DNA from 2 places in the Streptomyces sp. NPDC048565 genome. Region 2 is predicted to be linked to the other one. Evidence: riboswitches for the same ligand, from Rfam matches in the RefSeq annotation. Region 2 holds a riboswitch; the other holds the start of a gene.
The links. A riboswitch is a leader RNA that binds a small molecule or an ion and turns the genes downstream of it on or off. The one in region 2 is predicted to bind cobalamin.
Positions count from the first base shown of each region.

Region 1 (3,881 bases), on a different contig from region 2:
GCCGTCGCCGCGCCCGTCGTGGCCGGTGTCGCCGCGCTGCTGGCCACGAAGCTGACGTACCGCCTCAACCGGAAGATCACCGACGAGGCGCAGCTGAAGTCGACCGCCAAGGGGTACCGCGCCGGCCAGATAGCCTCGGCCGGTCTCGTCTCGCTCGCCCACGGCACCAACGACGCACAGAAGACCATGGGCATCATCACCCTGGCCCTGGTCACCGGCGGGGTCCTCTCCCCCGGTTCCAACCCGCCCGTCTGGGTCATCACCTGTGCGGGTATCGCCATCGCGATGGGCACCTACCTCGGCGGCTGGCGCATCATCCGCACCATGGGCAGCGGCCTCACCGAGCTGCGTCCGCCGCAGGGTTTCGCGGCCCAGACCAGCGCGGCCACGGTCATCCTGGCCTCCTCGCACCTCGGCTTCTCGCTCTCCACCACGCAGTCCTGCTCCGGCGCCGTCATGGGCGCCGGACTCGGGCGCAAGGGGGGCACGGTCCGCTGGTCCACCGCAACCCGGATGTTCGTCGCCTGGGGTCTCACGCTGCCGGCCGCCGGACTGGTCGGCGCGGGTGCCGAGTTCCTGACCAAGCAGGGCCCCTGGGGCGTCACGGCGGTCGCCGTCCTGCTGATCGCGGGCTCGGGTGCCATCTGGACGCTGTCGCGCCGCAAGCCGGTCGACCACACCAACGTGACGGTGGGCGCGGAGCCCGCGGGCGTCGTCACCACCGCCGTCGCGGCGGTCAGCCCGCCCCCCGCCGGTGCCGCCGTACCGGACCTCAAGACCACCATCCCGGCCCCGACGGCCGGTACCCCGGCCGACCCGGCCACGGTGTAAGGACACAACCGCATGAACATCGACTGGGCAGCTCTCGCCACCGTCTTCGGCGTCAGTCTCGTGGCCACCGTCGCACTGGTCGGCCTCTTCACCCTCGGCGTCACCGGTCTGGCCAGGCGGACGCCGACGGCGCAGGGCGGCGGCGAGGCCGGCGCCCTGACGCGCACCGGCGCCTACGCCTGCTTCGGGCTGTGCCTGGCGGCGGTCGCGTACGGGATCTATCTGATCGTCGCCTGACCGCCACGCGGACAGGGCGCCGGGCCGGACACACCGCGGGTGTGTCCGGCCCGGTGTGCGTCTCAGCACACTGAAGCCTCGCAGGTCAACGGCAGGTTGACTGGTGTTCACGGGGCGTGGTGGACTGCCGGGGCCGTTTACGGCGACAGGAGAGGAAGCCGGTGCGAATCCGGCGCGGTCCCGCCACTGTCACCGGGGAGCAGCCTCCATTCGGAAGTCACGGTCCGCCATCGCGGGCTGGAAGGCCGGAGGAACTGCGGATCCGGAAGCCAGGAGACTCTCGTCGCCGGTCACGTCGAACCAGGGCGCGGACCCTGAGTGAGGACATACGCCATGTCTGGCTGCCCTGCGTCGGTCGGCGCACCCCCTGCCCCCAGGACGACAGGCCCTGGGGTCCTTCGAGGCGAGACGGCCGGCTGAGCGGTGCGAGCCGACCGCGTCTTCGCGTACGGCGCCGCCGCCGGTCTGATCGGCGATCTGCTGCTCGGTGATCCCCGGCGGGGCCATCCCGTCGCCGCTTTCGGGCGGGCAGCGGCGGGCGTCGAGAACCGGCTGTGGCGCGATCACCGTGGCTGGGGCGCCCTGCACACGCTCGTCTGCGCCGGGGGCGCCACGGGCGCCGCAGCGCTGGCCGCCCGTGCCGTGCGCGACCGTCCGGCCGCCGCGGTCGCGCTGACCGCCGCCGCCACCTGGTCCGTCGTCGGGGGCACCTCGCTGGGCCGCGAGGCCCGTGCCATCGGCGGGGCGCTGGCCGCGGGGGACATCGAGCGCGCCCGGGAGCTGCTGCCGCATCTGTGCGGGCGTGATCCGCAGTCGCTGGACGGCCCCGGGATCGCCCGCGCGGTGGTGGAGTCCGTCGCCGAGAACACCTCCGACGCCGTCGTGGGCGCCCTGGTGTGGGGCGCGCTCGGCGGGGTGCCGGGTCTTGTCGCCTTCCGCGCCGTCAACACCCTGGACGCGATGGTCGGCCACAAGTCCCCCCGCCACCGGCGCTACGGCTGGGCGTCCGCCCGGCTCGACGATGTCGCCGGCTGGCCAGGGGCCCGGCTCACCGCCGCGCTCGCCGTGGCCGCGGGCGGGCGGCCACGCGAGGCCGTACGGGCCTGGCGGGCCGACGCCGGCCGCCATCCCAGCCCGAACGCGGGCCCGGTGGAGGCCTCGTTCGCGGGAGCGCTCGGCGTGCGGCTCGGCGGCACGCTGGCGTACGGCGGGCGGGTCGAGCACCGGCCGGTGCTGGGCGGCGCGACGGGCCGGGACGTACGGACCACGGACATCGAACGCGCGGTGCGGCTGTCGCGCCGGGTGAGTGCGCTGGCCCTCGCCGTGTGTGCGGCGGGGCGTTCGGCCATGGGACGGAGAGCCACATGAGCGGCGGGCTGCTGGTCGCGGGGACCACCTCGGACGCGGGCAAGAGCGTCGTCACCGCCGGGATCTGCCGGTGGCTGGTGCGCCGGGGGGTGAAGGTCGCGCCCTTCAAGGCGCAGAACATGTCGCTGAACTCCTTCGTCACCCGGGAGGGTGCGGAGATCGGCCGCGCCCAGGCGATGCAGGCGCAGGCCGCCCGGGTGGAGCCGTCGGCACTGATGAACCCGGTGCTGCTGAAGCCGGGCGGCGACCGGTCGAGCCAGGTCGTCCTGATGGGGAAGCCGGTCGGCGAGATGAGTGCGCGTGGCTACCACGGGGGGCGGCAGGAGGCACTGCTGGGCACGGTCGTGGACTGCCTGGAGCAGCTGCGGGGCACGTATGACGCCGTGATCTGCGAGGGGGCGGGCAGTCCTGCCGAGATCAACCTGCGGCGTACGGACATCGTGAACATGGGCATCGCGCGGGCCGCGCGCTTTCCCGTGCTGGTGGTCGGCGACATCGACAGGGGCGGCGTCTTCGCCTCGTTCTTCGGCACGACGGCGCTGCTGAGCCCCGAGGACCAGTCGCTGGTCGCCGGATATCTCGTCAACAAGTTCCGCGGTGACGTGTCGCTGCTGGAGCCGGGGCTCGACATGCTGCTCGGGCTCACGGGGCGTCGTACGTACGGGGTGCTGCCGTACACCCACGGTCTGGGCATCGACGAGGAGGACGGGATGGGGGTCCCCCCTGCTCGAACGCAGCTGAGAGCTCGGGGGAGCGTGTCGATGCGCGGCACCGTACGGGAGTCGGTCGTGGCGCCGCCCCACGGCGACGACGTCCTGCGGGTCGCGGTGTGCGCGGTACCGCTGATGTCGAACTTCACCGATGTGGACGCGCTGGCGGCCGAGCCGGGTGTGGTGGTGCGGTTCGTGGACCGGGCGGACGAGCTCGCCGACGCGGACCTCGTCGTCGTGCCCGGGACGCGGGGCACCGTGAAGGCGCTGGCGTGGCTGCGCGAGCGGGGACTCGCCGAGGCGCTGCGGCGGCGGGCAGCCGAGGGGCGCCCGGTGCTGGGGATCTGCGGCGGGTTCCAGGTGCTGGGCGAGCGCATCGAGGACGACGTGGAGTCGCGGGCCGGGGTGGTCGACGCGCTCGGGCTGCTGCCGGTACGGGTCCGCTTCGGCCGCGGGAAGGTGCTCGGCCGGCCCGTCGGTTCGGCGCTCGGGGAGCCGGTGGAGGGGTACGAGATCCATCACGGGGTCGCCGAGGTGAGCGGCGGTGAGCCGTTCCTCGACGGGTGCCGGGTGGGCTCGGTCTGGGGGACGCACTGGCACGGCTCGCTGGAGAGCGACGGGTTCCGGCGGCGGTTCCTGGCGGAGGTGGCCCGGGCCGCCGGGCGGCGGTTCGTTGCCGCGCCGGACACCGTTTTCGGTGCTCTGCGGGAGGAACAGCTGGACCGGCTGGGGGAT
Region 1 is NZ_JBEZIH010000003.1:352,060-355,940, reverse strand. Features, by position in the region: gene AB0C75_RS05990 (inorganic phosphate transporter) at 1-831, shown strand, start outside; gene AB0C75_RS05985 (hypothetical protein) at 844-1,068, shown strand; cobalamin riboswitch at 1,219-1,348, shown strand; gene AB0C75_RS05980 (cobalamin biosynthesis protein) at 1,492-2,436, shown strand; gene AB0C75_RS05975 (cobyric acid synthase) at 2,433-3,881, shown strand, end outside.
Region 1: it holds a riboswitch for cobalamin, as region 2 does, so the genes downstream of both, AB0C75_RS05980 (cobalamin biosynthesis protein) here and metE (5-methyltetrahydropteroyltriglutamate--homocysteine S-methyltransferase) in region 2, are expected to answer to the same signal.

Region 2 (3,881 bases):
GGATCTGTGTCTCCGGCCGCACCCCGCTGGTCGTGAGCCGGAACGACTCCGTCGCCCAGGCCAGATACGCCCGGTGGTCGGCGGCGCGCAGCGGCAGTGTCTCGCGCAGTGCGGGCTCGTCCACCTGGATGACCGAAGTCCCCGCCGACTCCAGATCCTTCACCTCGTCGCGCAGGGCGAGCGCGACCTGGCGTGCGGTGTCCCCGAGGGGCTGGTCGTCGCGGACGAAGGACCAGGCGAGCATGGTGACAGGGCCCGTGAGCATGCCCTTGACCGGACGGTCGGTGAGCGACCGGGCGTACGTCGTCCAGCCCACCGTCATCGGCTCGGGGCGGGAGATGTCGCCTGCAAGCACCGGAGGACGGACATAGCGGGTGCCGTAGGACTGGACCCAGCCGTGCTGGGTGGCGAGGTACCCCGTCAGCTGCTCCGCGAAGTACTGGACCATGTCGTTGCGTTCGGCTTCGCCGTGCACCAGGACGTCCAGGCCGGTCTCCTCCTGGAAGGAGATCACCTCCTGGATCTCGGCCTTGATGCGCTCCTCGTAGCCGGCCGCGTCGATGCGTCCGGTGCGCAGGTCGGCCCGGGCGGTGCGCAGCTCGGCGGTCTGCGGGAAGGAACCGATGGTGGTCGTCGGCAGCAGGGGCAGCCCGAGGTGCGCACGCTGGGCAGCGGCTCGTTCACCGTACGGCTGCGAGCGGCGGGCGTCGTCCTCGGTCACCGCGGCTGTCCTGGCGCGCACAGCGGGGTCCCTGGTGACCGGGGAGTGCGTGCGGGAGGCCAGGTCGGTCCGGTTGGCGGCGAGTTCGGCAGTGATGGCGCCGGTGCCCCGGGTGATTCCCCGGGCCAGAGTCACGACTTCGGCGGTCTTCTGCCGGGCGAAGGCCAGCCAGCGCAGGAGCTGCGGGTCGATGTCCCGTTCGGCCGCGGTGTCGAGGGGGACGTGCAGCAGGGAGCAGGAGGGTGCCACGTCGACCCGTCCGGCGAGCCCGAGCAGGGTGCCGAGCGTGGAGAGCGACTTCTCCAGGTCGTTGATCCAGATGTTGCGCCCGTCGACGACCCCGGCGACCAGGCGCTTGCCGGGAAGCCCGCCGACCGCGGCCAGAGCGTCCAGATTCGCGGCGGCGGCCTCGGTGAAGTCCAGTGCGAGCCCGTCCACCGGTGCCTTGGCGAGGACGGGAAGGGCTTCGCCGAGACGGCCGAAGTAGGAGGCGACCAGCAGCTTGGGCCGGTCGGCGAGCGTACCCAGCAGTCGGTAGGCGCGCTCGGCGGCGGCCAGTTCGGCCTGGCCGCGGTCCTGGACGAGGGCGGGTTCGTCGAGCTGCACCCACTCGGCTCCTGCCGCACGCAGGTCGCCGAGCACCTCGGCGTACACCGGCAGCAGACGGTCCAGGAGCGTGAGCGTGTCGAAGTCCGCGGCGACACCCGGGCCGGGCTTGGCCAGGAGCAGATATGTCACCGGACCCACCAGGACGGGCCGGGCGGCGGTCCCGAGCGCGACGGCCTCCTTGAGCTCGGCCACCTGCTTGGCCGAGTTCGCGGTGAAGACCGTGTCCGGGCCCAGCTCCGGGACCAGATAGTGGTAGTTGGTGTCGAACCACTTGGTCATCTCGAGTGGTGCGACGTCCTGCGTGCCACGCGCCATCGCGAAGTAGCCGTCGAGCGGGTCGGCTGCGACCGCCTCACGGTGGCGTGCGGGAACGGCACCGACCATGACGGTGGTGTCCAGCACGTGGTCGTAGTACGAGAAGTCCCCGGTCGGGACCTCGTCGATACCTGCGGCGCCGAGCTGCTGCCAGGTGGAACGACGCAGCTCCGCGGCGGTGGCGCGGAGGGCGTCCGCGGTGACCCGCCCCTTCCAGTAGCCCTCGACGGCCTTCTTCAGTTCCCGGTTCTGTCCCTGCCGGGGGTAGCCGTACACGGTGGACCGCGCTGCGGTCGGATGCTCGGTGGTCACGGAGATCTCCTTCGCGAGATGAATCCCTGAGATCCCGGAGACGGGACGAGAGCGCGAAGGGGTGACGTACCGGACGGGAGGCGCGCCGGACGACGCGGTGATCCGCCTGGTATGTACGCCGACCCGCCCACGAGGTCACCGGGATCGTCCGCGCACGGTTCGTTCGCACGCGGGCAGATGGCAGGTCTTCGGACTCGCGGGCACGCCCTCCAGGAGGACACCTATTGGCCGTCGCTTCCCAGGCCCGGTACGTCGGACCCAGTGCGTATGACGGCGGTCGTTCCCGCTCACCGCTGCGGGGCAGTCCCGGAATTCCACCGGGTTCCCTCTTGCGACGCATCCCGTCTGGCGGACGGGGCGAACCAGCTGCACCCGCCAGCCTACGGGTCCGTCCGGGCATCCGGTGAGCCAGGTCCAGCATGCGGATGGCCGGGGCGGCGGCTCACGGCGGCCCCGGCATCGCGTGCCCAGACACGCTGGAGGGCCCGGTGGTCGATCACCGTGATGCCCTCCCGTGCCACGGCCTCCCGGGCCTCCGGCGACGTGAGGAAGTCGTGGTCGGCACGGCGCACCCGCCACCCGCTGTCGACGGCCATCGCCTCACGGCCGCCGAGACCGGGACGCACAGCCCATTCGCTGAGCCCGATCGGCAGCCCCTGGAGCAGCCGGGCATACCGTGCCGCCTTGTCCTCGGTCGCAAGGGAGAAGCTGTCCAGGAAGTCATGGTCGACGACGGGCAGCCCCCGTCGCCGCATCGCCAGAAGTCCCGGCTCCAGCCATACACGGACGGCGAGGCCGTACTCCCCGGCCAGTTCCACCGTCAGGTCCAGGATGTCGTCGCGGCCTCCGTCGGCCAGGCAGTGGAAGTCCAGATGGGTGGGTGTGAGCCCCGTGTCGGCCACGGCGTCCAACTGCGCGCGGAATTCGGTCTCGACCTCGTCGGGCCGGGCCCGGCCCAGCAGGGCGGCCCGTCCGGCGGTCGTCGGCGCGAAGAAGTCGCCCGCCCGGTCGAGCAGCGAGGGCACCTTCTCCTTCGCGGCCAGAGGGCCCCAGGGGTGCCGGGGCGTCTCGCACACCAGGGTGAGATGGATCCCGAACGGGATGTCCGGCCGTCGCCGCAGCAGCCGTACGGCGTCCTGCGCCGCTGGACACACGGTCATGAGGCTGCACGACCCCGCGATCCCCTGCTCGATCGATTCGATCACCGCCGTGTTGACCGCGGGATACATGCCGAAGTCGTCGCAGTTGACGATCAACAGGCGGGCGTCCGACGGGAACCCGAGCATGCGGTTCTACCGCGCCGAGGGGTTCACGCCGGAAGATCCGACAGCTTCTCGGTCCATACCCGCAGTCTGCTCCCCGCCCCGACGGTCGCGCACATGGTTTTGGGTGCCCATGATTCGGCCCTCTGCGTAAAGGGGCGTCGAAGCGTTTCGACGCGGCCAACTCGCGTTTTTGCGAAGGCTGTCGTAGATCTGCCGGGTCCCTTGACACGCTGATGCGACGCTGCCATCTTCGAAGCGCTTCAACGATCATGGCCCTGTTACGCAGGGCCTGACCCGAGGACGGTCCAGGTGCTCTTCGAGAATCCCGTGATACCCGGCTTCAGTCCGGATCCGAGTATCTGCCGTGTGGGCGAGGACTACTACGTGGCGACGTCCAGCTTCGAGTACGTCCCCGGGGTGCCGCTGTGGCACAGCAGGGATCTCGTGCACTGGCGGCTGATCGGACACGTCCTGGACCGCTCGTCGCAGTTGGCGCTGCCTGACACGGCTCCGTCCTCGTGCGGGGTGTACGCGCCCACGCTGCGACATCATGACGGCCTCTTCTGGATGATCACGACCGTGGTGGCCGGTGCGGGCACCGTCCTGGTGACCGCCGAGGACCCCGCGGGTCCGTGGTCGGAGCCCGTGCCGGTAGGCAT
Region 2 is NZ_JBEZIH010000011.1:144,849-148,729, forward strand. Features, by position in the region: gene metE (5-methyltetrahydropteroyltriglutamate--homocysteine S-methyltransferase) at 1-1,957, opposite strand, end outside; cobalamin riboswitch at 2,119-2,339, opposite strand; gene AB0C75_RS15985 (polysaccharide deacetylase family protein) at 2,338-3,243, opposite strand; gene AB0C75_RS15990 (glycoside hydrolase family 43 protein) at 3,532-3,881, shown strand, end outside.